One region of the Parabacteroides sp. HGS0025 genome, then DNA from elsewhere that is predicted to be linked to it. Evidence: riboswitches for the same ligand, from Rfam matches in the RefSeq annotation. Region 1 holds a riboswitch; each other region holds the start of a gene.
What was found. A riboswitch is a leader RNA that binds a small molecule or an ion and turns the genes downstream of it on or off. The one in region 1 is predicted to bind cobalamin.
Positions count from the first base shown of each region.

Region 2: it holds a riboswitch for cobalamin, as region 1 does, so the genes downstream of both, HMPREF1212_RS00655 (TonB-dependent receptor plug domain-containing protein) here and HMPREF1212_RS09400 (ABC transporter substrate-binding protein) in region 1, are expected to answer to the same signal.
Region 3: it holds a riboswitch for cobalamin, as region 1 does, so the genes downstream of both, HMPREF1212_RS02550 (TonB-dependent receptor) here and HMPREF1212_RS09400 (ABC transporter substrate-binding protein) in region 1, are expected to answer to the same signal.

Region 1 is NZ_KQ033902.1:2,415,065-2,425,285, forward strand. It holds gene HMPREF1212_RS09375 (alpha/beta hydrolase) at 1-440, shown strand, start outside; gene HMPREF1212_RS09380 (formate--tetrahydrofolate ligase) at 498-2,165, opposite strand; gene HMPREF1212_RS09385 (hypothetical protein) at 2,559-3,011, shown strand; gene HMPREF1212_RS09390 (precorrin-2 C(20)-methyltransferase) at 2,995-3,699, opposite strand; gene HMPREF1212_RS09395 (HsmA family protein) at 3,773-4,177, opposite strand; cobalamin riboswitch at 4,237-4,442, shown strand; gene HMPREF1212_RS09400 (ABC transporter substrate-binding protein) at 4,490-5,650, shown strand; gene HMPREF1212_RS09405 (iron ABC transporter permease) at 5,660-6,697, shown strand; gene HMPREF1212_RS09410 (ABC transporter ATP-binding protein) at 6,700-7,704, shown strand; gene HMPREF1212_RS09415 (hypothetical protein) at 7,777-8,454, shown strand; gene HMPREF1212_RS09420 (ATP-binding protein) at 8,806-10,221, shown strand, end outside.
Region 2 is NZ_KQ033902.1:180,123-190,343, forward strand. It holds gene atpA (F0F1 ATP synthase subunit alpha) at 1-1,360, opposite strand, end outside; gene HMPREF1212_RS00610 (F0F1 ATP synthase subunit delta) at 1,374-1,916, opposite strand; gene atpF (F0F1 ATP synthase subunit B) at 1,920-2,420, opposite strand; gene atpE (ATP synthase F0 subunit C) at 2,435-2,689, opposite strand; gene atpB (F0F1 ATP synthase subunit A) at 2,739-3,800, opposite strand; gene HMPREF1212_RS00630 (hypothetical protein) at 3,781-4,212, opposite strand; gene HMPREF1212_RS00635 (F0F1 ATP synthase subunit delta/epsilon) at 4,209-4,463, opposite strand; gene atpD (F0F1 ATP synthase subunit beta) at 4,470-5,987, opposite strand; gene HMPREF1212_RS00645 (threonine/serine exporter family protein) at 6,353-7,687, opposite strand; cobalamin riboswitch at 7,852-8,048, shown strand; gene HMPREF1212_RS00655 (TonB-dependent receptor plug domain-containing protein) at 8,082-10,082, shown strand; gene HMPREF1212_RS00660 (YncE family protein) at 10,102-10,221, shown strand, end outside.
Region 3 is NZ_KQ033902.1:719,259-729,479, reverse strand. It holds gene HMPREF1212_RS02555 (hypothetical protein) at 1-1,178, opposite strand, end outside; gene HMPREF1212_RS02550 (TonB-dependent receptor) at 1,191-3,548, opposite strand; cobalamin riboswitch at 3,679-3,882, opposite strand; gene HMPREF1212_RS02545 (O-acetylhomoserine aminocarboxypropyltransferase/cysteine synthase family protein) at 4,001-5,281, shown strand; gene HMPREF1212_RS02535 (DUF6383 domain-containing protein) at 5,571-9,569, opposite strand; gene HMPREF1212_RS02530 (glycosyltransferase family protein) at 9,925-10,221, opposite strand, start outside.

The DNA of each region.
Region 1 (10,221 bases):
CTATTAAAGACCGCACAGGGCGTGCCATTACCGGATTGAGTATGGGCGGTCACGGCGCTATGTGGTTGTCGTTCCGCCATAAAGATATCTTCGGAGCGGCTGGGAGTACAAGCGGTGGGGTGGATATCCGCCCTTTCCCGAATAACTGGCATATGAGTGACTGGTTAGGAAAAGAAAGCGAAAACCAGGAAGTTTGGGATAACCATACGGCGATCAACCAGATCGACCGCCTGAAGAATGGTGACCTGGCACTCATCATCGATTGCGGATATAGTGATTTCTTTTTTGAAGTGAACAACGATTTCCACAAGAAACTGCTGAAGTATAAAATAGACCATGATTTCCTTGTTCGCCCCGGAGCGCATAATGGGGATTACTGGCGTAATTCAATAGATTATCAGATATTGTTCTTCAAGAATTATTTCGATAAACGCAAATGAAATAAAAAAGGCGATCCTTATAAAGGTCGCCTTTCCTGTTCTATATCTTTTGAAAGATCAGCTCAATCCTTCAACCAATCCGTTTACGATGTCAATCCGTTTAGCTTGCGGATCTTTGGGAAGTCCCGGCATACGCATGATCTCACCCATGATAACAACGATCATTTCCGCACCATTGTTGATAACAACGTCGCGCACCTTCAATTCAAAATCTTTGGCAACGCCGTACGCTTTCGGGTCGGAAGAGAATGAATACTGGGTTTTAGCAATGCAGATCGGATAGTGGGAGATACCCAGGCTTTCGATCTGTTTGATCTTTTTGTCGGCAAGAGTCGTGTAAGTAACCGATGCTGCGCCATAGATTTCTTCAGAAACCTTCTTGATCTTTTCGCGTACCGGATCAGTATCTTCGTAAACCATTTTCAGTGGAGCCGACGGTTTGTTTTCGATCGTATCGACAACCAGTTTAGCCAGTTCAACGCCACCTTCGCCACCTTCTGCAAATACACTGTTCATCGCAAAGCCGACGCCCAGTTCCTTACAATGTTCGGCAACCAGAGCGATCTCTTCGTCCGTATCGGTTGCATACCGGTTGAAAGTAACGATCACTTCCTGGCCGAAACGTTTCATATTGGCCACATGCTTGTCCAAGTTGGCAAAACCGTTGCGTAAGCCTTCGATATTCTGTTCCTTGATCAGTGCTTCAGGCACGCCGCCGTGCAGCTTCAAGCTCTGTGCAGTAGCAACGATAACTGTCAGTTTCGGAGTCAGTCCCGCTTTACGGCATTTGATGTCGAAGAACTTTTCTGCACCCAGATCGGCACCGAAACCGGCTTCCGTGATCACATAGTCACCATAGGTAAGCGCCATCTTGGTTGCGATTATAGAGTTACATCCATGTGCGATGTTGGCGAACGGGCCACCGTGAACGAAAGCAGGCGTATTCTCAGTTGTCTGCACCAGGTTGGGCAGCAAAGCATCTTTCAACAGTACGGTGATAGCTCCGGCAACTCCCAGGTCTTTTACCGTGAACGGCTGATCGTCGTAGGTGTAACCCAGTAAGATGTTACCGATACGGCGTTTCAAGTCTTCCAGGTCGGTCGCCAGACAAAGGATAGCCATCATTTCGGAAGCAGGAGTGATATCAAATCCTGTCTCAGTCGGTATGCCATTGGCAGAACCTCCCAAGCCCGATACGATGTTGCGCAGGCTGCGGTCGTTTACGTCGAGTACACGTTTCCATTTGATCTCTTTCAGTCCTTCACATGTATTGCGTGTCTGATAGATATAATTATCCAGCAGTGCAGTGATCATGTTGTGGGCAGAAGTAACGGCATGGAAATCGCCGGTGAAATGCAGGTTGATATTTTCCATCGGTAATACCTGGGCATAGCCACCTCCGGCAGCTCCACCTTTCATACCGAAGCACGGGCCGAGTGAAGGTTCGCGCAGCGCAGCCACCGCTTTTTTACCGATCTTGTTCAGACCGAGAGCCAGTCCGATAGAAACCGTTGTTTTTCCGATACCTGCTTTGGTCGGAGTGATGGCCGTTACCAGGATCAGGTTGTGTTCTTTTATTTTTTCTTCATCGATGAGGTGAAGAGGCACTTTGGCGATGTAACGACCATAGTTCTGAACTTCCTCGCGAGGAATGCCCAAACCTGTAGCAACTTCCTTTATTTTACGCAGGGAGACTTCTCTAGCAATTTCTATATCCGATTTCATGTGCTTATGTAAGTTTAAGAAGGAACAAAAGTATACTATTTTTAATTAAATAACAAAATGTCAGAATGAAAGGTTGTGGAACCCTATTATTCCCCCATGTTTTGTGTTATATTGATAAAAGTTACAAAAAAGAGCGCATGGAGGTATCTTTGTTAAGTAAACTGTGCGTTTTTCAATTTATTTGTAATCTTCAGTTGGCAAAATAATAGCATTTGGATAGAAGTTGTATTAAAGAACTTTAAAATACAGGTAAAGAGTTGTGGTACATGATAATTTGCCTAATTTTGCATCATGTCAATAACAAAATGAAACTAACAGCAAGTTTCTGGCAATAAAAAGAAAGTATATAACAATTTTAAAAACTTCGGTTTATGTAATTAAGGAGATTTGATTATGGCAACAATGAGATTTAGTTTTGCAGGAGTAGCATTGAGAGAGACAGAAACAAGTTCATGGATCAGGACAATCGCAGATTGTTTGGGAATCCATATGTTTTCGAAGATGAATCCTTCGGGAGATATGAATAATGTAGGTTGGGACACCACCAAGCAGAAGGAAATACAGGATCTTCATCATTATGCTATCCGCAACTTAATCCCCAAGGCCGGAGTTTATCAGATGAACTTGCTTGAATCGTTGGCACAGTCTGCTTCCATCTATTCACCGGAAGAGCTCGATTCTCTTTACAGTGGAACGAATAAAAAGATCGAAGAGATTAACAGCCATATATCGGGTGTGTTGGTTAGTGCACGTGAATTATGTAAGTCAGGACACCAGAACTGGGAGTCTGTCCAGTCACTTCGCTATCATATTAACCGCTTGAGCAGTATCATACAGCCTGTATGATCATTAGTGAGAAATAGGGAAACGATTTCTGTGTGATGATTTGCTTATCGGAAGTATAATATTCTTTATCCGTTCCAACGTTTTCAAAGTAGTGGAACTGGGCTTGCGGATGCCTGCGGATACATTCATATACAGCTTCTACGCATTGGGATAGTTTCATGATAACGATCACATATCCTGCGTTTATCTTTTCTGACAGTTCATCCGCAGAAGGTGTACCGGGGATTACGACTATTTCCTCTTCCTGTTTGACAATATGTAATCCGGCCAATGCGCCGGCTGCTATAAAGGCTGGTATTCCTGCGGTACGTTGTACGGCAATACCGGCCTTTGTAAATTTGTCGTAGATATATTGAATAGAAGAATAAAAGCCGGCATCTCCTTCGGCCACGATAACGATCCGTTGCCCGTTCCGGTAGCGGTCTGCGGCTTCGTTGTAAAGGGCATCGTAAACCTTCCAGGCTTCCGTGCGGTCTTTGCTCATGGGCAGCATGAAACAGTGGATGGCAGTCTCGTCGATTTCCAAGGCGCGAACAATATCTGCCGCACGCGATAGGGAAGTACCTTGTTTATTCCGGGTTGCCGGACAATAGATGATATCTGCCTGCTGAAGTTGCTTAAGTCCTTTAACGGTAATAAGTTCCGGCTCTCCGGGGCCTAATGAAACGAAACTGATCGGATGTGTCATTTGCTTTTGCTTTTATTCGGAGGGCAAAAGTGATGAAAATAACGGAAGTCTCCAAACAAATAACCGCACAATATTACGGATGAAGCGACATTCCCAAATAGATGCCTATGCAATAAGGAATTAGCCAGATACACCAGACAACTATGCTGAAACGGTTGAAATGTGCTTTCGCTTTGCGCGAACCCTTGAAGTAAGTCCACAGCGCCCATAAGGCATGGATAAACATCAGGACGATCGCTATTATTCCGGTGATAGTGTGCAGGTTATCCTGCAATCCGGTCATTTGTGCAATCTGTTCCATGAGTCCGGTTCCGACAGCATCGGCGAATAGTCCGGCAACAAAGAAGGCCACGTGCCAGGCTTTCAGCTTCTTCTGGATACGTTCGCCCCAGACACCGATTGTATAAAACACTAATGCCGATGAAATTACGCAGATAGCTGCGATTAAGAAATGAGTGTCGATCTGATTGAGTGCCATATTGCTGCCATTTTCTGTAAATAACAGTTCCGTATGCGAATGGTTCAGTTTTTCTTATTACTTTTGCGGTCGAAATAGGTTCTGTCAAACTCCTGTTCATGGAGACAGATTAAAAGGGAACCGGGTGTAAATCCCGGACAGTCCACGCTGCTGTGAAGCTTTATAAACATCCTGATAACACCTTTTGCCACTGATCCGGGAGAGATCGGGAAGGCTTTCAGGATGGAAGTAAGTCAGAAGACCTGCCATTTTTTGCATAACGATTGTCCTCGTGGGTTTGGACGGTTTGTGTCGGATAAAAACAAATAGAATATGAATAAGTATTTGGCAGGTTGCTGCCTGTTTGCGTTATTGGCTGCATCGTGCGCATCGAAAGGAAATCAGCAGGAGAAAGAGAATGCATCGTCGCAACAAACGATTACGGTGGATAGTAAGGTTCAGATCACACCTGAATATGCCGACGGTTTTCAGTTGACCTATGCCGACGGTTACATCCTGATGGATATACATGACCCTCAGAATGAAGAAAGCACTCATTTCCTGTATGCGTTGGTTCCCCGTGGGACGAAGCCGGAAGGTATTCCTACCGATTATATGGTGATTGAAACACCTGTACGTAGTGCCATTTGTATGACTTCCCTGCAACTATCCAATTTCATCAAGTTGGGAGCAGAAGATAAAGTGGTAGGCATCACCAGTACCCGCCATCTGTTTAATCAGACGATCAACGACCAGTTGAAGGAAGGAAAGACGGCAAAGATCGGGATCGAAGGCAACTTCGATAATGAGGTGATTATGAGTATCAATCCCGACCTGATCCTGATCTCACCCTTTAAGCGTGGCGGCTATGAGACAATGAAAGATATCGGTATCCCGCTGATCCCGCATCTGGGATATAAGGAAATGACCCCGCTGGGACAGGCCGAGTGGATCAAATTTGTCGGTCTGTTACTCGGAATGGAACAGGAGGCCAATGATAAGTTCTCGGCTATCGAGCACCGCTATAATGAACTGAAGGAGCTGACTGCCGAAGGTAAGGTAACCCGGCGTCCCATCGTCTTTAGTGGTGAGATTCATGGCGGTAACTGGTATGCGGTAGGAGGGAAGAGCTTCCTGGCGCAACTATTCAAAGATGCCGGTGCCGACTATTTCCTGAAGGACGACGACCGTTCGGGAGGTGTCACCCTCGACTTTGAAACCGTTTATAACCAGGCTGACGAGGCCGACTACTGGCGTATCGTGAACAGCTATCCGGGAACATATGACTATAAAGCCCTGAAAGACCAGGATCCGCGTTATGCCGACTTCCGTGCTTTCAAGGAAAAAGGAGTGATCTATTGCAATATGCGGGAGAAACCTTTTTACGAAAGTATGCCGACCGAACCGGAAGTGGTGCTGGGCGACCTGCTGCATATCTTCCATCCGAACCTGCTGCCGGATCACACCCCTGTCTATTATGATCTACTTAAATAAATAGGGCCGATGAAGTATTCTAACACTGTCCTGATGCTTTTGGTCGTCGTTTCGATCGTTGTACTGCTGTTCCTTAATCTGGTGTTGGGTTCCGTATCCATCCCGTTCAACTCGGTCTGGAATATTATATGCGGCAATGGCGATGAACCGGTCACCTGGCAGAATATAATCAGGAAATCACGTTTCCCGCAAGCTTTGACAGCCTTGGTTGCCGGAGCCGGACTGGCTATCAGCGGGCTTCAGATGCAAACCGTCTTCCGCAACCCGTTGGCCGGGCCCTCTGTGCTGGGGATCAGTTCCGGTGCAAGTATGGGAGTGGCCTTTGTCGTTTTGCTGAGCGGAAGCCTGGGAGGTGTGGCGCTTAGCAAGCTCGGCTTTATGGGGGAGATCGCTTTGTCTGTTGCAGCGATAGTCGGTTCCTTGTCTGTCATGGCGCTGATCGTCTACGTTTCGCAGAAGGTAAAAGGGAATGTGACGTTGCTGATTATCGGTGTGATGATCGGCTACGTGGCAAATGCCGTGATCGGTGTATTGAAATTCTTTAGTGTGGAAGAAGATATACGGGCCTATGTTATCTGGGGGCTGGGAAGTTTCTCGCGCGTATCGGGTAATCAGATGATGCTTTTCGTGATTATTATGGCGATCCTGATCCCTCTCTCATTTTTATTGATAAAGACATTGAACCTGATGCTCCTCGGTGACGGCTATGCCCGCAACCTGGGACTGAATATCAAACGGGCACGCCTGCTCGTCATTACCTCTGCCGGTGTCCTGACCGCGATCGTTACCGCCTATTGCGGTCCGATCGTCTTTCTCGGATTGGCTGTGCCGCACCTCTGCCGGGCTGTTTTTCAGACATCCGACCACCGGGTGTTGATGCCCGGTGTCCTGTTTGTCGGTGCCGCCCTGGCGCTGGCCTGTAACCTGATCGCACGTATGCCGGGATTTGAAGGAGCCTTGCCCGTCAACTCGGTTACTGCCCTGGTCGGTGCTCCCGTTGTTGCATCCGTATTATTCCGCAAACGCAAAAACGAACTGAACGAATGAGTATGAAAGAGGCAACTATCCGGATAAACAACCTTTCTATCGGCTATCATTCCAAGAATGATACAAAGCTGGTAGCTAGCAATATAACCACTACGATATGCAGTGGAGAATTAACTTGCCTGTTGGGTACCAACGGGGTGGGAAAGTCTACTTTATTGCGTACGCTCTCCGCTTTTCAGCCCCGTTTGTCCGGCGAAATAGCACTACTGGGTCACGATATACAGGACTATAGTGATAAGGAACTTAGCACTATAGTGGGAGTGGTGCTGACAGATAAGTGTGACATCCGTAACATGTCTGTCCGGGAACTCATAGAGATGGGGCGTAGTCCGTACACCGGCTTTTGGGGACGCCTGGGAAAGGAAGACAAGCGGGTGGTGGAAGAGGCGATCGCCCTCGTCCGCATCGAAAACCTGGCTTCCCGAATGGTGCACACCCTCTCCGACGGGGAGCGGCAAAAGGTGATGATCGCGAAAGCCCTCGCACAGGAAACGCCTGTGATCTACCTGGACGAGCCGACTGCCTTCCTCGATTTCCCCAGCAAGGTAGAGATCATGCAACTCCTGCATCAGCTTACCCGCACCACCGATAAAACGATCTTCCTCTCTACACACGACCTCGAACTGGCTCTCCAGATCGCCGATAAGATCTGGCTGATGGATCGCGACAAAGGTATAAGTACCGGGACTCCGGAAGACTTGGCGCTGAGCGGGCACCTGAGCGGTTTCTTCTCCCGCAAGGGGATTATCTTCGATACCGAAACCGGCTTGTTCCGTATCAACAACCAGTATAAATCCGAAATACGCCTTGTCGGTGAGGGGCAGAAATATGCTATGGCACGGAAGGCTCTTCAACGGAACGGTATCCATGCGGATAGCGGGATCGAGTCGGCGCGTTGGATAGACGCCGGTGATCCGTCCTCTACTTCATTCGTTCTCCACGATTCTGACGGGCAGATCCGGCGTGCGGCAACCATCGAAGAGCTGTTGCTGCAATTGGAATCCTGAAAGATAATGTTAAACTGATTAAACTTTTTCCTGTTCGTTTGTTATATAGGAGTAATTTTAAAAACAAACGACATGAAAAAGTATTTCTTATACGCCATTCTGATTTCCGCCGCCGCATTTACCGCTTGCAGCAGTGACGACTCATCTGATATAGAAGCAGATGTCCCTTTCTATCAAAACCTGGGTGTCGCTTACGATATCACTAATAATACGACACGTGTCGGAGCGAATTTCAACAAGTACGACAGCGCAGGGGTAAACATTAAATTGAACGGCCCTGCCTCTATCCTGATTAACGGCAAGACCCCGAACTTTGCCAACGTCGGTGTTTACTTTTATACCTATTCATTCTCCGGACTGGATGATATGACTTTCGTCTTTACACGGGCAAAGGACAGCATTTTCACGAATGTAGCCACCCTGAAAGACGTGAAGCCGATTGCCATCCCGGAGTCTTTTACTTCAATCAACCGTAAAACTTCAACCACGCTGACCTGGGAGGGCGATCCTGTCGGGGACGATGAAATGGTGGAAGCTACCATTTCATACGATGGCGGAGTGACCACCCTCTACAACCGTGATAAAGGCAGCCAATCGATCAGTATCACGCTCGGTAACCAGGTGACCGCTTCCAAAGCCACCTTATCCCTCAGTCGTGCCAAGACTCATCCTTTGCAGGAAAGCAATGGAAATGCCGGCGGGCAACTGGATGTTTCTTATATACAGAGTAAGGAGGTACGCTTGGAGTAAAGGAAATCTAATACATACCTGATAGGATTATGTTTAGAAAATAATGATCCAATATGCCGAAGCTAGAAAAATGTGAACCCAAATGACAGGCTTTGTAGGGGCGGGGTTTGCCCGCCCTTTGCGACAATAATATAACAACCGGTGGAGAAGGGCGGGCAGACCCCGCCCCTACCAACGACACTACATTCAAAACTGCCAAAATATGAACTATCAATTACTATCCTATCGTTATTAAGATGATGATGGGCTTTAACCATAAAATGATCTTGGCTATGAAGAAAGAGTATTTAATTGCTACATTATTTCTATCTTTGTATCTGTACTTTTTAAACACGTGGATATATGGAAACAATGTATGCCAGAAAATACCCGATAGGGATACAGGATTTCGAGAAAATAAGAAATGAAGGTTATCTGTATATAGATAAGACCGAATTGATGTATCGATTGGTAAAAACCGGTAGCTACTATTTCTTGAGCCGTCCCCGTCGTTTTGGTAAAAGTCTCCTGATATCCACATTTGAAGCTTATTTTAAAGGTAAAAAAGAACTCTTCGAAGGATTAGCTGTCGAACAGTTGGAAAAAGATTGGCTGACTTATCCGGTGTTTCATCTCGACCTGAATGCCGCGAAATATGACCAGGTAAGCGATTTGGACGACATGCTGAACCGCAAGCTATCTGCCTGGGAAGAATTATATGGTTCCGATCCGGCAGAAAAAGGCCAGGCTTTGCGGTTTGCCGGTGTCATTGAACGGGCCAGCATGCAGGCGGGACGGCGTGTAGTCATTCTGATTGACGAATACGACAAACCTATGTTGCAAGCTATCGACAATGAGGAGCTGCAAAACGAATACCGCAATACCCTGAAAGCCTTTTACGGAGTGATGAAGAGTATGGACAGGTATATCCAGTTTGCTTTCCTCACAGGCGTGACCAAGTTTGGCAAAGTGAGCGTGTTCAGCGATTTAAATAATCTGGACGACCTTTCGATGAGAAGGCCATATGTAGCTATTTGTGGTATCAGCGAAGAGGAATTACATCGTGATTTCGATGGTGATATTCATACATTGGCTTCTGTGCTCGGTATAACATATGAAGAAACCTGTACAGAGTTGAAAATGAGTTTTGATGGTTATCACTTCGTTGAAAACTCTCCCGGAATCTACAACCCGTTCAGCTTGCTCAATACATTTAAATACCGGCAATTCGATAATTACTGGTTCGAAACCGGTACTCCAACCTATCTGGTAAAGTTATTGCAAAAATCAAATTACGACCTTTATCGGATGGCACATACAGAAACGGATGCCGATGTTTTGAACAGCATCGATGCCATTTCGAGAAATCCCATACCTGTAATCTATCAAAGCGGTTATCTGACGATCAAAGGGTACGACAAAACCTTCGGGCTCTATCGGTTGGGATTTCCCAATAAAGAGGTAGAAGAAGGGTTTATCAAATATCTTCTACCTTATTATACTCCGGTGAGCCAGGTCGATACTGCTTTCCAGATCAAGAAGTTTGCCCGGGAGGTTTATGACGGCGATTATGATGCTTTCTTCCGGCGACTGCAAAGCTTCTTTGCCGATACGCCTTATGAGTTGGTTCGTGACCTGGAATTGCATTACCAGAATGTGCTCTTTATCGTCTTTAAGCTGTTGGGTTTCTATGTAAAAGCGGAATACCATACCTCCGAAGGTCGTGTAGATCTGATTTTGCAGACCGACCGTTTTATCTATGTCATGGAGTTCAAACTCGACGGTACA
Region 2 (10,221 bases), 2.2 Mb from region 1:
TCGGGCTGTATTGGGGCTGTATCAGCAGTAGGGTATTCTTCTGTCCCTTATCGATCGTAAAGGCCGTTACCGCATCCATTTCGCCACCGAATTTCGTGAACGACTCTAGTTCACGGAACTGTGCCTGGTCTATCTTCAACGTACCGGCCACCTTCTTCATTGCCTTCAACTGGGCGTTACCACCTACGCGGGATACCGAGATACCTACGTTGATAGCCGGGCGGTTCCCCTGGTTGAACAGGTCTGTCTCCAGGAATATCTGTCCGTCGGTGATAGAGATCACGTTGGTCGGGATATAGGCGGAAACGTCGCCCGCCTGTGTCTCGATGATCGGCAAGGCTGTCAGCGAGCCGCCTCCTTTTACCAGATCCTTCATGCTTTCCGGCAGGTCGTTCATTTCGCGGGCTACTTCCTGCTGGTTGATGATCTTCGCCGCACGTTCCAGTAAGCGGGAGTGCAGGTAGAAGATATCGCCCGGGTATGCTTCGCGTCCGGAAGGGCGGCGAAGGATCAGGGATACTTCACGGTAAGCAACAGCCTGCTTTGACAAGTCATCATAAACCACCAGGGCATGACGTCCGCTATCGCGGAAATATTCGCCGATAGCAGCTCCGGCAAAAGGAGCGAAATATTGCATCGCAGCCGGATCGGAAGCGGTGGCACTGACAACGATCGTGTAGTCCATAGCTCCTTTCTCCTGAAGCGTACTGACCAAAGAGGCTACGGTAGAGCCCTTCTGTCCGATCGCTACATAAATACAGTAAACAGGGTTGCCTGCTTCGTAATTGCTACGCTGGTTGATAATGGCATCGATCGCGATGGAAGTCTTACCGGTCTGGCGGTCGCCGATAATCAGTTCACGTTGTCCGCGTCCGATAGGTATCATGGCATCTACCGCCTTGATACCCGTCTGCAACGGTTCGTTGACCGGCTGACGGAAGATCACGCCCGGTGCTTTCCGCTCCAGAGGCATCTGGTATTTCTTACCGACGATCTCGCCTTTGCCGTCGATCGGGTTACCCAGCGGGTCGATCACACGGCCGATCATATCTTCACTTACATTGATAGAAGCAATGCGGCGGGTACGTTTTACGGTATCGCCTTCCTTCACCTGGTCGGTCGGGCCGAGCAATACGGCACCCACGTTATCCTCTTCCAGGTTCATGACGATGGCTTCCATGCCGTTGTCGAAGGCCAGCAGCTCGTTGGCTTCGGCATTATCCAGTCCGTAGATGCGTGCTACCCCGTCGCTTACCTGGAGCACGGTACCCACTTCTTCCAGATGGATGCTGGTGTTGATACCTTCCAGTTGCTCGCGTAATATGGCGGAAACTTCACTTACTTTTATCTGGTCTGTCATACGTTTTTCTTTTTTAATTTCTTTCGATCAGCTTGTTTCTTATCTCCCGGAGTTGTCTGGAATAGCTGGCGTCGATCCGGATATTACCGATCCGGAGCACAAATCCTCCGATCAGTTCCGGCCTGATCACTCCTGTGAACTCGATCGTATCGCCTGTCTCTTCCTGCAACCGTTTCTTCAGATGCTCCCGGGTCGCTTCGTCTACCGGAACCGGTGTCTTGAACAATACCCGGGTGATCTTCTTATCCTTCCGGTACATATGGATATAGATATAGGCCATGAGCGGTAAGAGGCTTTCCCTTTTACGCTGCAGTACCAACCGGATAAACCGGGCAAACAGGTCGCATACTTCCAGACCGGCTGCCGTCGTCAGTAACTTTACTTTCTCCTCTTCGGGAAAGATCGGATTATCCAGTACGACTTTCAACCCCGGTTCCTGTTCGAAACTAACGGCCAGCATCTTCATATCATCATATACCCGGGTTTCCTGCTGCTTCTCTTTCGCAAGCGAAAAGAGCGCTTTGATATACCGGGAAGAGATTGTACCTACATCCATATCTTACGATTTACTAAACGAAACATTGTCGAGCAGTCCGTTGATGATCTTTTCCTGTTCATCGGTACGGCTGATTTTCTCTTTCATTACTTTCTCTGCGATAGCGACGGACAAGTCAGCTATTTCGGTGCGGACTTCGCGGATCGCTTTCTCCTTTTCTTCCCGAATATGCCGGGTAGCCTCTTCTACCTGCAGATGGGCTTCAGCGGTAGCCTTCCTGTGGGCTTCGCTGATGATCTCTTCTTTTTCAACCAGGGCTTGTTTCAGGATCTCATTCTGCTGCTCTCTTGCCTGGGCAAGGATCTTTTCGCTTTCGGCCTGTATGCCGGCAAGCTGTTCGTTTGCCTGGTGTGCCGATTCGAGGGATTGGTCGATGTATTCTTTCCGTTGTTCCACGGCTTTGATGATCACCGGGAACCCATATTTGGAAAGAATGACAAAGACAATTCCGAAGGAAAGGATCATCCAGAATAAAAGCCCTGCGTCTGGTGTGAGCAATGACATAGTTTACTTTTATTTTATTGGAATAATCCTAAGAAACATACCACGATCGCAAACAGGGCAACCCCTTCTACCAACGCACCCATAATAAGCATGGATGTACGGATATCGCCGGCTGCCGACGGTTGGCGGCTGATTCCTTCAACTGCACCTTTTCCGATCAGTCCGATACCGATACCTGCGCCGATAGCTGCCAATCCTGCTCCAACTGTTGCACCTAGTTTAGCTATGCCTGCACCGGCTGCTGCTTGTAATAAAATTGCTGATAACATAGTTTTTAATCTTTTAATTAGTAACCTTGTTTTTAATAAATATGTTTGTTCACTCTCTTACTTTGGCCAGTCCGATATAGTTGGCCGACAGTAGGGTGAATATATAGGCCTGCAAACATGCCACCAATAATTCGAGACAGTTCATAAACACGGTGAACAGTACTGAAACGACTGTCATCGTGCCGTTTATGGCTACTCCCATCGAAGCGGTGATGAATATCAGGCAAGTCAGTGCCAGAATGATCGTGTGTCCGGCCATGATATTGGCAAACAGACGGATCATCAGGGCAAATGGCTTGGTGAGTATGCCGAAGAATTCTACGAAGGGCATGATCGGCAACGGTAACTTCAGGAACAGGGGAGCATTCGGCCAGAATATCTCCTTCCAGTATTCCTTGGTAGCAAACAGGTTCACCGCCAGGAACGTACATCCTGCCAATACCGCCGTTACGGCAATATTACCCGTGACGTTGGCACCCCCGGGGAAAACCGGGATAATGCCGATCAGGTTATTGATCAGGATAAAGAAGAATACCGTCAACAGATAAGATGAAAAAGGTTTGTACTCTTTGCCGATCCCTTCTTTCACCACCCCTTCATGGATATACATGACGGCCATTTCCATCAGCCCGGTAAATCCGCCGGGTGCTTCATTGGGGTGCTTCTTATACCAGCGGGCTGTCCGCAGCACGATAAAAAGCAATATCCCGCAACTGATCAACAGGCCGACCACATTCTTGGTGAGCGACAGGTCGAGCGGTTTCACCTCTTCCCCTCTGCTGTTCTTCTCCACCACTTTTCCGGCATGTTCGCCTTCTCCTGCCACATAATAATTATGATGTACATTTCCGTGATGCAGGTGGGAGGAGAGGAACATATCCCAGCCGCGCTCCTCGCTCTTTACCAAAACGGGAAGCGGTATGGAGATCTCCTTGCCGTTCCATTCGGTAATATGCCAGGTGTAGGCATCCCGGATATGGGAGAATACGATATCCTGCACATCCACCTTTCCCGGTTCTTCACCTGCAGCAGCCGCATTTATCGGGGCGCTGATACAGGCCAGTAGCAGGAAGGTAAACCAAAACAGGTATTTACTTTTTATTCTGTTCATCTTTTTCTCTTTTCTCACTTTTCAACCTCTTTTTCTCATATAGATACATGGTATATGTCTCTAGTACGAGATAAATGAAATAAAACAACATCATCGTAAAGCCAAAGGCTTTCAGGTTCTGTCCGACAAATGCGGCATACAACCATAAGAAAACAAGCGCCAGTAAGATTTTGCATAACCGGACTACCATATAAGTAACGATCGTGACGTCGCCATGTTTTCGTTTTACATGGTCGAGGAAGAAAGTCATTAACATGGCCATCAACCAGTAAAAGACCGGGATAGACGGATACCATTCGAAGTAAATCGAAGGCCATATCGTGTATAACAAACCTCCTAAAGTGACACCGATGACTACATTTATAAAAGTAATCAGGCCCATTAGCTTCATTCTTAATCTACCGCTGCTCATGATCGTATTTTTTCTTCGATGCATACGGATAGGGTATCATCTTTTATTTCAACGAATCCGCTTTGTATCTTTATTTCCTGTTGTGTTTCCTTTTCTTTTGTCTGATACCGGATGACACCTTCTTCCAGCGCGGCTATCATAGGGGCGTGATGCGGCAATACGTCGAACGATCCGGCGATACCCGGAAAGGATACGTAGTCTGTTTCACCTTTGAATAAGATGCCTGCGGGTGATATGATTTCCAGTTCCATACGTTATTAATTAGCTTGTTCTGCCAGTTTCTTACCTTTTTCGATCACATCCTCGATTGTACCTACGTTGAGGAAGGCCTGTTCGGGAATATCGTCAGTTTCACCATCCATGATCATATTGAATCCGCGGATCGTGTCTTCGATAGAGACCATTACGCCCGGTATGCCGGTGAACTGTTCTGCCACGGCGAAAGGCTGCGACAGGAAACGTTGTACACGGCGGGCACGGTTTACCGTCTGGCGGTCTTCGTCCGAAAGTTCTTCCATACCCAGGATAGAAATGATATCCTGCAACTCCTTGTTTCGCTGAAGGATCTGTTTTACACGCTGGGCTGTTTCGTAATGTTCCTTTCCCACGACCAACGGGTCGAGGATACGGGAAGTCGATTCCAACGGGTCGACAGCCGGATAGATGCCGAGCTCGGTGATCTTACGGCTCAACACGGTGGTGGCATCCAGGTGTGTAAAGGTGGTGGCCGGTGCCGGGTCTGTCAAGTCGTCGGCAGGCACATAAACTGCCTGTACGGACGTGATCGAACCTTTCTTTGTCGAGGTGATACGCTCCTGCATGGCTCCCATTTCGGTGGCCAGTGTCGGCTGGTAACCTACGGCTGACGGCATACGTCCCAACAGGGCGGACACTTCCGAGCCTGCCTGGGTGAAACGGAATATATTGTCGATAAAGAACAGGATATCGCGTGTTTCGCCTTCGGGCGCCAGGTCACGGAACGACTCTGCAATGGTCAATCCGGATAGAGCTACCGAAGAACGGGCGCCCGGCGGTTCGTTCATCTGTCCGAACACTAGTGTAGCCTGCGATTTGGCCAGTTCCTCATGATCAATCTTCGACAGATCCCAATGGCCTGCTTCCATACTTTCGAGGAAGGCCTGCCCGTAGCGGATCACACCCGACTGGATCATTTCGCGCAACAGGTCGTTTCCTTCGCGGGTACGTTCACCCACACCGGCAAAGACCGAGAAACCGTTATTCTTTTTAGCAATGTTATTGATAAGTTCCATGATAAGAACGGTTTTACCTACGCCGGCTCCTCCGAAAAGTCCGATCTTACCCCCTTTGGAATAGGGTTCCAATAGGTCGATGACCTTAATACCTGTGTAAAGTACATCTTTACTGGTGGTCAAATCCTCAAACTTCGGCGGTTCGCGGTGGATGGGGAGAGCGCCTTTCCGATCCAGTTCATCCATTCCGTCGATCGAATCGCCGGTAACATTCATCAAACGTCCTTTTACCTGGTCGCCGACCGGCATAGTAATAGGTGAGCCGCATGAAACGGCTTCCATTCCCCGTTGCAATCCGTCTGTCGTATCCATCGCGACTGTACGGACTGTATTTTCCCCAATATGTTGTTGTACTTCGACAATCAACGCTTTCCCATTGGGACGGGCTATCTCCATAGCGTCATGGATGCGGGGCAGCACTATTTTTACTTCTTTTTCATTATCGAAGTGAATGTCCACAACCGGGCCGATAACCTGCGAAACGTAACCTTTTGTTTCTCCCATACAATTCTTTTTAACCTTTACAATCTGTTTTCAAGGTTGCAATATTACGAAAACAACCTGCCGGAATTCCGAAGATATTACTTTTTGGGCTTTTTTGCATTTAGTTAAACTTTAAACTATTTTTGAATGTGTACCTAAATGAACCAATAACTTTTTGATATGGAACAATTCAGAGACGAATTGGCTAAAATCTTATTCCGGAAGTGATTATTTTTGGTCTCAGTCAAAAGTAGGATGAAAATTCTTATTCTGTTTTTCTTTGTTAAAATTCGGCTTTTTCAGAAGGTTTCGTATAAAAAGTGTAAGAGGCTGCCCCATATGTTATAATGAGACAGCCTCTTACTATGTATTATTACAATTTGTTTTTACCATTCCAGGAATTTACCACGCTGACGGCGTTTTTCCAATTCCTCCTGCAGATACCTTTTGCGGTCTTTGGCGATGTACTGGCGGGCAAAGATATTAGGTACGGCTACTCCCAGCGAGATGCAAAGAATAATCAGTGCCGAATTGATACCGTTGGCAAAAGCGTTGGTGACTTCGCCAATCACTCCGTGCATATTAATAAACGCCAGTAACGACCGGTACATCAGTACCCCCGGAATCATCGGGATAACGGAAGGTATCGTCAGTACGTGGTTAGGTACATGAAACCAATGGACTGCCTTTACCGCAAGGAGACTGACTACGAAACTTCCCATGAACGAACCGATAACAGGCCCGTAACCCAGTTCGAAGTTGACGAAGTTACGTGTACATACCGCTATGATACCTCCTACGGCCACCACCCATAACAGGCGGCGCTGGATATTGAAGATCATAGAGAACCCCATGGCGGCAATAGCGGCTGCGATTGCATATGTAAGATAGGATTCATGGGGAACCATACTCAGTTCACTGAACTTATGGTCGATCGCGATGTCATTCATCACAAGAACACGCATGGCAAATGTGATACCGAAAGTCATGGCTCCGACCATCATTGCCGTATTGGCGGCACGGGTGATCCCGACTAGCAAATGATTGTCGATCATATCATCCACGAAATTGATCAGCGGTACACCCGGCACGATGAACAGGGCACAGGCCAATAGCGGATGATATGGTGTAACGGATAACCCCGAAAAGGATGAAACATACGCCAGGCATGTGGAAACAAAAGCGGCGAGTGCTATAGCCATATACACATTCAGGCCGGCCTCTATGCAACGGGCACGAACCCTGAAGCCTATAAACGCACTAATAGAAGCAAACAAAAAGGCGATCCAGTCGCATCCGAACAACTTACAGAATCCTCCACAGGCAAACCCTGCTCCGATAGCTACTAGATAAGGTATATAGTTACGCGGTTTGCAGGCTATCTTTTCCAGTTCTTCCTCATATCTGTCCAGCGAATAATCCTGCTCGATGGCATGCCACGACAGATCACTGATCTGTGAGATCATGGTCATATTAATACCATGTTTCTCGCATTTCTGGAATTTGGAGAATGAGTTTTTCTCATCACTCACATTTACCATGATCATCGTCCACCGGATATCGATGTGTAATTTTTCTTCCGGGATACCCATAAAGGCCGCTACCCTCTTCATGTTTCGTTCAATACGGTTCGTATCGGCAGCACTCTCCATCAATAATTTGCCTGTACGGAGCAAAAGATCCAATTTGCGTCGTAGTAACAATACTTCTTTGTCTGTCATCTTTTTGTTTAATTCTAAATGTATCTAATAACCTAAACCCACAAGGGAACGAGTATGAGTGAATAGTAGGTCTTGAATCAATTTGGGCGCGAAGGTACTGATTTTTTCCGATATCAAAATGACATTAGTATAACGACTATTCCGATATATTTCGTACTTTTGCCATCGAATTATGGTGTAGCGGTTTGGCTTTCGCTGGTCGCTAGTAAAAGGGAATCCGGTGCAAGTCCGGAACTGTACCCGTAGCTGTAAGTTCTGTAACCCCGGCAAATCTTGTTGCCACTGAGTCTTTATGACTTCGGGAAGGCGGCCGATCATGGGAGAACAAGTCAGAAAACCTGCCATTGTTTTGTATGCAATACCTCGGGTAAGGTGTTGGTAGACCAAAAGATATATGCGTAATTTATACATAATAAGAATGTTATGCCTGTTTGGCATATGGTTGCATGCGTCAGTGTTTGCGATTGCCCAACAGATCGATACGACGACTTATCACCAACTGAAGGGTGTCGAGGTGGTCGAGAAGGCGCGTCCTTCCACTACCCGCGAGGCTACTCCTCTTCAAGTGATGGATCGTACCGGTATCGAACGGCTCGGCATACAGGATCTTTCGGAAGCGGTAAAACGCTTCTCCGGTGCTACCGTGAAAGATTACGGTGGGATAGGGGGATTGAAGACTGTCTCGGTGCGAAGTCTGGGTGCGCAGCATACGGCTGTCAGCTATGACGGCATAACGATCACGGATGCCCAGAGCGGACAGGTGGATATCAGCCGCTTCTCGCTCGATAACGTCGAAATGGTTTCGTTGTCGATCGGACAGACGGATGATATTTTCCAGACAGCCCGGATGTATGCTTCGGCGGGGGCGTTGAGTGTGAAATCGCTACGTCCTGACTTCCTGGTAAAACCGTTTCATCTGAAAGCGCAGGTAAAGACCGGTTCTTTCGGTATGGTCAATCCTTATATCCGGTATGAACAAAAGTTGGGAAAGAAATGGGCGGCTTCCTTGGATGGCGACTACCTGCGAGCCGATGGTAATTATCCTTTTACATTAACAAACGTATCACAAACGGAAAAGTTGAAACGACATAACAGTGATATCGAATCGTGGCGTACGGAACTGAACCTCTGGGGAGATTTAGGACGTGGCGGAACCTTCTCGGTGAAAGGATATTATTTTGACTCCGAACGCGGACTACCCGGCTCTGTTGTTTTATACAACGATTATGCAGGTGAGCGTTTGTGGGATAAGAATGCTTTTGTGCAGGCCTATTATAAGAATCAGTTAAGTGAAAAATTCGCATTGCAGGCGCAGGCTAAGTTTAATTATGCGTGGAACCGGTATAAGGATGTAAATAATAAATATGAGAACGGTGTACAGATCGACAATTATACCCAACGTGAATATTATACTTCCGTATCCGGTTTGTATACTTTGTCGGATCGTTTTTCCTTCTCCCTCATCGAAGATTTCTTCGTTAATACGTTGGATAATACATTACCGAAATGTCCGTTTCCAACCCGCTACTCATCGTTGACCTATTTGGCGGGGCAATACCGGGACAACCGGCTAACCGTTACCGCCAGTTTACTGGGTACTTATATGACTGAACGGGTAGAGACCGGTGACCAGCCGGCCGACCGGAAACGTTTATCCCCGGCTGTCAGTGCTTCCTGGCGTATTCTGCCGGAAGAGAATCTGCGTGTTCGTGTTTCCTATAAAGATATTTTCCGTGTCCCGACATTCAATGACCTTTATTATCAGCGGATGGGGAATACAAGTCTGAAGCCGGAGAAAGCGACCCAATATAATGCGGGGCTGACCTGGAGCGGTGATTTTTCCGTATTCAGTTTTCTTAGTCTTTCGGCCGATGGGTATTATAACCGAGTAAAGGATAAGATTGTAGCCATTCCTACCATGTTTGTCTGGAAGATGATGAATATGGGAGAGGTGTCTATCGGGGGAACGGATGTGAACTTTCTGGCGGAAATCCCTTTGTTTGAGAAAATGGAAGCACAGGTGCAGGCTAATTACACTTTTCAGAAAGCAATAGATATAACGAGTGAGACGGCAAAGACCTACCGTCATCAAATACCATATACTCCCAAACATTCGGGTATGGTTGCTTTATCTTTGCAAAATCCGTGGGTGAATGCCGGTTATTCTGTGACATTGGTAGGCGATCGTTATGCCTTGCCGCAGAATATTGATGATAACCGTATCGACCGGTATGCCGAACATACAATTTCACTGAACCGTGAGTTCAATCTTCGGAACTGTAAATTCCGTTTACAGGGAGAAGTGGTGAACCTGACAAATAAAATGTATGATGTCATACAATATTATCCTATGCCCGGACGGTCGTGGCGAATAACTTTGAGTGTAAATTATTAATATATTAATTAGAAACAAGATGAAAACAAAAGAATTACTATGCTTTTCGGCTTTATGTGCGTGTGTCTCTTTTTCATTTACAGCGTGTAGCGATGATGATGATAATGGAGGACAGGGAGGCTCAACATCAGAACAGCAA
Region 3 (10,221 bases), 1.7 Mb from region 1:
TCCACAAGAGAACGCTGTGAGAAGTTACCGCTGCTGAAAGGCAAATGCTTTCCTTCATACTGGAACTCTGTTCTTTCGTCGGTTGTCAAATCCAGCATAGCATAGTAGCAGTTGTAAGCAGCTCCCCATCCGGTAGCTCCGGTATAGTCGGGATCCATGATATAAAGAAGCGCTTTGCCTGTTGTCAGATAGCTGGAAGTGATAATCTTTCCTTTGTCGTAATTATGTCCGAGATAAGATTTGTCAAAGTCCAGATCCCCTTTCTTGATACGAAGCATGCGGCCGAATTGTTGAGTTGTACTCGGAGCACCCGGGATCACATTGTTACAAGCCAGATACAGGTTTTCGTTTTCATCGAAGAACATCTTATCCTGCAACAACTCGCCATAAGCTGTACCAGCCATCATTTCGGCACGGTCTTCCATTACTTCTTTTTCTACACTCATATCTTTGGCATTGATAAAGGCTGCGTAGAAGTTTTTGGTTTCTTTCTTATGCTGGAAGAAATAGATGATCTTATCGTCTGACTTTCTATACTTTGCCAGACCGGATGTACTGAATTTATCTCCTTCCGGAACTTCCAGACTCAATTCGCCTTCATCCAGTATCCTCATGTCTTCAGCATTCAATTTTGTCCAGATCACCTTATCAGCCGAACCGTTGGCAGCCATGATCACCAAAGTCTTATCATCTATCCAGGCATGTGTGTAACGACGATCTTTGAATGTGTTCTTAACAAACCTCTGTTCAAAAACAGTTATCAGCTTATTGCCTACAATCTGGTATTTTGAAAAACGGTCTGCAGAAACCGGAACCTGATAATAGTATTTCCCTTTGTAGATCGTTTCTTCCTTTATAGTTGCTGTAACATCCACTCCGTCATTCTTAAAGTCGATAGTAGGCTGTTCCTTCAATGAGTCCACGCTCTTTACCAAAATAGCATCGGTAGATCCCATACCACCTGTGGCACCTACCGTTACCCAAAGGTCAAAGTGGGTGGTAGAAGCTTCCGGTTCTTCGGGATCTTCCGGAGTTTCAGGTGTTTCAGGTGTTTCAGGTACTTCAGGAACTCCAGGCTTTTCGGGTTCGATCTCCGGATCATCACTCGAACAAGCATTAAAAGATAAACTAAATAATGTTGCAGTAAATGCGCAGGCAAATAATTGAAACTTTTTCATCTCATATATAATTTAATTAATGAATAATCTGAATTTACAGAAGAACGAACGTCCCGGCTTCTGAAGCATATAATTATCGTAGAGGGTATTATCAAAGAGGTTATTACATTCCAATGATATATTATACCGCTCTTTATTCCATGAATACGAAAGAACTGCGCTATGCAGATGTTGTGTCGGAATTTTCGATTTACTTTCTAATACGCCGTAACCTTCCCAGGTCAGGAAGAACCAATGGACATACTGATAGTTATATCCTACACGGATCTTACTATTCTTTTGGAACAGGTCGCGAAGGATAAAATTCAGCTCGGCGTTACTGAACAGCCAAGGGCGGTTCGGCACTTTATTATCATAAGAGATAGACGGTTTTCCGTCTGCCCTGTACTTTTGTTTATCGCGGGCATCCTGATAGCTGCAATTGACAATTGCCTGCAGGTAATCTTTCCAGTTATAACGCACTTCACCTTCAACACCCTTTATGTCTACACTGGAAACATTTTCATACTGCATCATACCTTCCGACTCTGAGACTACCGCATGGATATAATCGTTCACATCCCGGTAAAATGCATTGGCTTCATAATACAAGAGATGTCCGGGAGCCAAGCGTACGCTTCCATAAGTTCCCAGATTGACATTATTACTACTTTCCGGATTCAACTTCACATTCGGATAAATAGTTGTCCCGTTACCGAGTAACTCCCTGGCTAACGGCAGACGGACACTATGTTCAAATGAAGCTTTCAACGCCAACTCTTCCCAAAAAGAATAACGGGTACCGACACCGTAACCAACATTGTTCTTAGTCGAGGAAGAAGCTTCGCGGGAACCGGTGATCCAGTACAGGTCTTGCTGTTGAATATTCAGATGGTTGATATAGTCTTTTACGAAAAAGGTATTATCCATCTTTCCGTTGAAGAATGACTGGTTGTAAGACAAGCCCAGGATATGTTTGGCCAACACATCATTCGATGGTTCGAACTCGGTATCGATCTCATCATACCGGTCATTTCCTGTACGGCTCAACAGATAATTCAGGTTAAAAGAATGGTTCCTGTTCAGCTGGTAATCCAGGTTTGTACGGACAATGGTCAACGGACGCTTATAATGACGGAGCGAACGGTCGCGGCCGGTTATTTCATTTCGTGAACTTTCTATATAATCGCCATCCCAGTCATATTTACGGAAGGCGGTATCGACCGTCAGCGAATGATCCCAGGTATGGGAAAGGGATGCATTCAGCTTGAGGTTATTTACCAGAAAGTTATGTTTGAGGTAACGGGCAGAGAGGTTCCAGGCATCGACCTGCCGTTCCGCCATACCGTACACCTTACTCTGGATCGAGCCGGTCTGCAATTCTTTATCCACTTTGGTATAAGAGCCGGAGATAAAGAAAGCATCGGCCCATGACTTATTGACGAAGCCGACTTCCAGTTGTCCCAGTAAGGAGAAATAGTCGTCATGGAAGCGTCGGCGATTGGCTGAAATATACTTACGGTTGGCTTCATCCCATACTTCAACCCCTTTCATCATATAATCATTCTTCGAGTAATTGACCCCGATTGTCGGCTTGATGATCAAAGAGGTCTTTGGTTCGACGAATTGTGCATTCAGGTCTACTTTATGCGTATGGAAAGAACCGATACCATACGAAACATCCAGATAGTTTTTCTTATCCTGGTTGGTGATAATATTGATAGCGCCCCCCAGCGCATCAGCTCCCAAGTTGGCAGGGACAACGCCTTTATAAATTTCAATCCGGTCAATGATATTGACCGGCAAGTTCGCTAGCGAAACACCACTCCCCTTTGCATCCAACGGCATCCCGTCGATGAAGTAACGGACAGAGTTACCGGACATTCCGTTGATAGACAGGTCGAAATCGGAACCTACCCCGCCTTCTTCCCGGATCTTGATACCGGTCGTCCGGTTGACCATTTCGTTGATATTTTTCAAAGAATTGACCTGCGGTTTAATATCCAACGCATTTACGGCAAAAGCTCCTTCTTTGACTTGTTGGGTTTTGGTTTTACCATATACTTCTACGGAGTTAAGGGTTACGGAATTTTCTTCCATAACAAAATCCATCGTCCTGTTTTTACGGATATCGATTGTGGTCTTTATTGTATTATATCCCAGCAGAGTTACGATAAGCGTCTGTTTACCGGGAGTTACCGCCAGTGAATAACGTCCCTGGTCGTTGGTATAAGTACCGGCTGTCGTATTTTCGATAGCCACAGTGACCAACGGAAGCGGTGTACCGTCTTTTTCCTTCACTTCACCTGACAAAATAACCTTATTCTGTGCAGCCAGGGACACAGGAAACAAACAAATCAATAATAAAAGCACGTGCATGAAACCTCTCATTCCATCAAATTCATTAATTGTTTTACTGATGCTTCCGATGAAAGATAATAACGCACATGGATAGACAGAACTACCTGGATAAAAAGGTAAAGTCCTTACTTACATGTTTATCAGCCTTATTCCTCGAAAGCTTTAAACTAATCATTCTGGCAGGTCTTCTGACTTACTCCATCTTTGGGCGTCCTTCCCATTCATTGCGAACAGTGGATTGAGTTGTACCCAAAGACTTTGGCGGAGCTTACAGCAGCGGGTCTGTTCAGGATTCGCACCTGATTCCCTTTTCATCACTTTTCCGTAGATATGGAATTGCGACACCAAAATCGGTCACAAAGGTACAGATTATTTTGAAACAATAGTGGATTTTTTATAATTGATCGAATATTTGTATAAATGGAACAAACTATTCTTTACTTTTGTCAGCAGAATATAATTACATAACAAACCTAAAAAATATGAGCAATTCATTCAAGCCGGCAACCCTCTGTGTGCAAGGTGGCTGGCAGCCGAAAAAGGGAGAACCGCGCGTACTCCCTATCTATCAGAGTACTACATTCAAGTATGAAACCAGCGAACAGATGGCTAAATTGTTCGACCTGGAAGAAAGCGGTTACTTCTATACCCGCCTGCAAAACCCGACAAATGATGCCGTAGCATCCAAGATCGCCGCGTTGGAAGGTGGTGTTGCAGCGATGTTGACTTCTTCGGGACAGGCTGCAAACTTCTTCGCTTGTTTCAATATCTGTGAAGCTGGCGACCATATTGTAAGTGCAACCGGTATCTACGGAGGTACTTATAACTTACTGTCCGTTACATTGAAGAAACTGGGTATCGAATGTACTTTCATCGATCAGGATGCCAGCGAAGAAGAGATCGGCAAGGCTTTCCGTCCGAATACAAAGTTATTGTTTGGCGAAACGATTTCCAATCCGGGCGTAATGGTGCTGGATATTGAAAAATTTGCCCGTATCGCCCATACGCACGGCGTTCCTCTGGTTGTCGACAACACGTTTGCCACTCCGATCAACTGCCGCCCGTTTGAATGGGGTGCCGATATCGTAACGCATTCTACTACAAAATATATGGACGGACATGCTACTGCTGTCGGTGGTTGTATCGTCGACAGCGGCAACTTCGATTGGGAAGCACATGCCGACAAATACCCGGGTCTTTGCCAACCGGACGAATCTTATCATGGCCTGACTTACACAAAGACTTTCGGTAAAATGGCGTATATCACCAAGGCTACCAGCCAGTTGATGCGTGACCTGGGTTCTATCCAGTCTCCGCAAAATGCGTTCCTGCTGAACCTGGGACTGGAAACGTTACACCTGCGCATGCCGCAGCATTGTAAGAATGCGTTGGCTGTAGCTAAATGGCTTCAGAACTGCGACAAGGTTGCCTGGGTCAATTATCCAGATCTGGAAGGTAATAAGTATTACGAACTGACAAAGAAGTATCTACCGAACGGTTCTTGTGGTGTACTGTCATTCGGCCTGAAAGGTGGACGCGAGGTTGCCATCAAGTTCATGGATAGCCTAAAGCTGGCCGCTATCGTTACTCACGTAGCAGATGCACGTACTTGTGTACTTCACCCGGCAAGTCATACACACCGCCAGCTGACTGACGAGCAGTTGATGGAAGCGGGTATCGCTCCCGACCTGATCCGTTTCTCTGTCGGTATCGAAAGTGCGGACGATATCATTGCGGATATCGAACAGGCGTTGAAGCAGTAAAAAATAAACAGATAAAGCAGGAGCCGTCTTCTATGGAAGGCGACTTTTCTATTAAACATAATAAACTCCGTTTCCAGGAGCTCTTTAAAAACAAAACCCCGATGGTACTGAATACCACCGGGGTTGTTTTTTGTCCATTTTCTCCCTTCACAGGGATACTCACGGATGAACTTTATTTTATTTTTATTACTAAAATTCAGCCTCCAATCTGTTCACCTTCACAGGCTACTCACCCTTCCCCGAAGGGAAGAGTAGAGAAGCTATTTTCTATTTAATTATTCTTTTATCCTTATTTTACAATTGCTTTAACAGCAGCTTCACCTTCAACAGCAACTACAGCAACACCAGCAGGAGCAGCGATTGTAGCATCGTCAGAAGAAAGGATTGTGTTAGCGATTGTCTGACCAAGGATATTGCTAATAGCAACAGTCTTGCCTGCAGCGCCCTTGATAGTAATAACACCATTACCTGCTACGATAGATACTTCTGAAGTAGAGATACCTTCATTTGCAGTCGGAGTTTCTGTTGTCGGTTCAATATTAAAGATTTCTGCATCTGTAATTGCTTCTTTATATCCACCAGGATAATTTGCAATTACAGGAACACCATTCTGAATCTTAACCCAACCAGCACGTTCCGGAGTCGGAATTTTGTGGTTACCTTCTGATTCGATCAAGAAGTCGCAATCTTTCTTATCGTCAACCAAACGGAATGCGAATACCGCATTTTTAATACCATTCTTATGAGCAGAATGCATTGCTTTTACTTTTGCATTTGCATAGTCTGCATCTGCATCATATAAGGTGTTATGTAAGTTATCACCCAGGAAGATAGAGTCAGAAGCAACAACCTTCTTCATATCCATATCTTTACCGCCACGTAAAATAACCAAAGTATCACCAACATGCTTAGCCCAAACGAAGTTCAAACGTTTGTAGTTTGTATTCCAAACATAATCTTTACCATTAACAGCTGTAGCAATTGAGTCTGAAGAGTTGATCAAATAGCGACCGATTGTAAACGGAGACTGTTTGATTGCGTGAGGACAACCTTCCGGATGTTCTTTCAGATATTCATCAGAGTTATGATACGGATCATAAGGACAATAGTTTTCACCATCATTGTGAGTAACATCAACAGCAATCATATACTGAGGCATGTTTGTGTTATTGCGTACATAAGCAGTATCAATGAACAATGCTGATTTTGCATTATCACCCTTACCTTCAAGGCCTAAGAAGTTAATACCTTTATCTTTTGAATATTTGCTATAAGCATCTTCATACAGATATTCTTTAGCAGTGCTATTAACTGTGTAGATCTTAGCTCTTGCAGTATCAAGATCTGCGAAGTTATCATCAGGATTAGAAACACCCAGTCTTCTATACAGAGGTGACAAATCTTCGTTCAATGCAAATGTTGACAGACGAACTTCATCACAAGTTCCTTCCATTGTAAATTTGCCAGAAACATCACGAACACCTACACGATACTGGTCATCAGCTGTATAAACACGTTCACCCTTAGCATTCACAATGGCTTTATTAGCTTCCTGCAATACATAGTAGCATGTTGTATCACCTGCTTCACTTACCAACTGATTATTTTCTTTCAGGAAGAATACTACAGCATCTTTCTTATCTACATTAGAAACAGCATAAGTCATTTCATTCAGCTGATCTCTAACAACATATTTCAAGTCATTAGTCAATTTAGAACCGTCAAATACCTGCATTACATAAGCATTCTTATATAATTGAGGAGCATTTGCCTTAACACTAGGATAACCGAATTCGATATTTGCATAGTTTTCCGGAGCCGGAACTAATTTGATATATGTCTTCTGATCTTTGAAGTCAACAAATACAGTAGTATCTCTTTCTGTTGAACTAACATTTACATAGTTACCTAATTTAATACCAGAGAAATAATCGAAGTTGAATACTTTGTTATCCAAATCTTCTTTAGACATCTGGAAGTAACCCAAATATTTATTAGTATTTACACCAGAAACCGGTCTAACTTTGGATACCAAAGAGAAAGATACTGTATCGATAGCAGCATTTGTATTCAATACATCTGCATCACTAGAATACAAAGCAAAGAACTTATCGCCAGCCTGATAAAGTTGAACACCTTTTGCATTATATTCAGGATATTCACGGTTTACGATATTGATAGTCTGTTCACCAGAAATACCTTCATTCTGTTCAACAACCCACTGTGCACGAGGCATATGACCAAAGTCCTGAGCTGCACCAAACAACTGAGAAACTTCTTCGCTTACCCATTCCTGTCCATCTTCACCACAATATTTGATAACATTAAACTTACCGTTCAATTGTTTTCTACTAATATCATTTGTGAACAAATTCATGAAATAAACACCTGAAGGCAGAGTTGTCTTCACATATTCAGATGAACCGTTGATGCTGATACGAGTATTAATTGTGTTAGTCGGGTTCATCAAACGATCGTATTCTGAATTACCGATTGTTAATTCGCGGTGTGAGCTATTACCTAAAACCTGAATCTTAACAAGGTTACGTTCTTTAGAATTATTGCCTATAGTTTTTCCAGGAATCACTGTTTCTGGCAAGCTAAGGTCTTTCCAAACAGAAGTAGCCACTTCACCATCAGCCAAAGTTGCAAAACCAGCAGAACGAATAACGATAGAGTCCTGATACGGATGATATACAAACTGGAAGTTGAAACGACCATTGATATCTTCACGAGTCCAAGAAATAGGACTGATTGATTCACCGTTAGACTTAGCTGTCAGGTCTTTAAATGTTTTATCATCAGAAATCTTCAGATATTTATCACCAGCGTCAGATGTCATGTAAGCTGTATCGACCATGATATACTTACCAGCGTCAGTCTTCAAAGATACCCAACCCTGAGCATCCCATTTACCACGTACACCTTCTTTTTCTGCATTAGCAGCTTCCAGTTTTGCATCAAGAGCTAAACCTGTTACATATGCTGTAAGTTGAGCCGTATTCTTATTTGAAACAGCAGTTATAACATCTGTTACTTTTGCCAAACTTCCACTATTTTTCACATTCGGCATTTCACTCTTTATGAATGCAATCACTGCAGTTTTTACTGCTGCTAAAACTTTATCATCATTAGTAGAAAGAGCTTCCACTCCAGCCAAACCGTTTTCATAGCTAGTTATAAAAGCGCCATTTACTGAAGCCAAGAAAGTGTTAATTTTTGCAACATTTGCATCAGATGCACCCAACTGAGCTTTTACAGCATTTGCAAAAGTAGCCTGATGTTGAGCAACTTCATACGCATTCAAATCTTTATATAGTTGATTGTATTTCAACAATGCATCTTCCATTGCATCTGCATTCTCTCCTGCACTCTTAGCATCATCGTATTCAGGTAAATCCCATTTAAAGTTTCTAAACGGATAACCTACAGCAGACTCAGCTTTCAAGTTCTGAGTTAAGACATTTGCAAATTCGTTGTTGTTTACGTCTGGAGTAAATGTCAGTTTCAATTTGCCATTTGTAGAACCAGTCCACAACATTGAGTTCAAATCATTAACTTGCAGAACAACAGCCTTAGGAGCAACAGGAACAACCTTTACTTCTGCTAAACTTGTCGGCTTATTATTAAGTGCATACTTAACAGCTGTAATACCACTTGTTGTACCTTTTGCCAATGTCATTACAGAGTCTTTTTTTGCACCAAATGCAGTCCAAAGAGTAGCGGCATGAGTCGGTCTGAAACCACCTACAGGATCCGGAGCATCTACCCATTTCCAATCAGCAACGCCACCAGCAATGACATTTGTTGCATTAGCAGGAACTGTTACAGAACCATTAGCAGCGGCTTTAATTACATCATTTGAGCTAAAAGACAAAACCTGATTTGTACCAAGATTAATGTAGCTATATCTGTAACCATCTACCAGATTTCCTAAAACACGGATAGTCCACAGAGTATAACGCAAATCTTCCTGATTCGCAGCATCAACAATTTTCAAAGAGTAAGTACCATTCCCGTTAGGAATCATGGCTAAAACACCATTAGCATCTGCACTAAAGTCTGTAGTACTAGCAGCAACGGGAGTTGAAAGACCTAATTGGAAATAACCTTTACCAAGAATTGATTTAGCGTAACCAGCTTGGAAAGCAGTTGTTGCATCTGTAACAGAAACAGCTGTATAAGGTCCCGGATAAGCGGTAAACCCTGCAGTAACTGCTGCATTTGCATTTCCAACACCTGCAGCCAACAGAACGCTGGCTACCAAAGTAGAAAACTTTTTGTTCATAATCAAAAATTTAATATTAATACTAAGTAATTTAAAGTTCTATCTTATTTTAAAATACCGACCTCTCATCTATCGGCTTGCTTGTACGATCGTCAAATACTTCAGCAAAAGCAAGCAATAGTTTTTTATCCGCAATTATTTTCATTGATTTTTTCACATCATTATATTCTTTCTTATCAATTGAATAGCTTACTATGTACAAAACCTGTTCTTAGAATTACAAACCTTGATTTTGCATATACCTTATTTCAGACCGACACTTAAACTTCCATTGCGTAAGCTTATTATATATATGTACGCATACATTAATATATAGGTATACCGAAAAAGATACGTTCAGTATTACCTCTATCTCCTACAGCGAAAAGTTCTTTGCCACCCTATACACCCATTGCATCGACAAACGGTGCCATACGGAAGAAGGCATTTCTTCCATTAGCAGATCTTCGCGGAACTCGCGCAGGATCAGCCAATCCGCCTGTTTCACCCAATGACGGAAAGAAGGATTCGGTTGGTGAGTTTCGGATAGATGTAATAAGGCATCCAAGTCGAAACGATCGGCGATCACTCCGGCTCCCGATAAGGAAGCGTCGTAAGCATTGCATGCCTGCTCGATATGGGTGGGTACCATCAATACCGGCTTATTCAGATA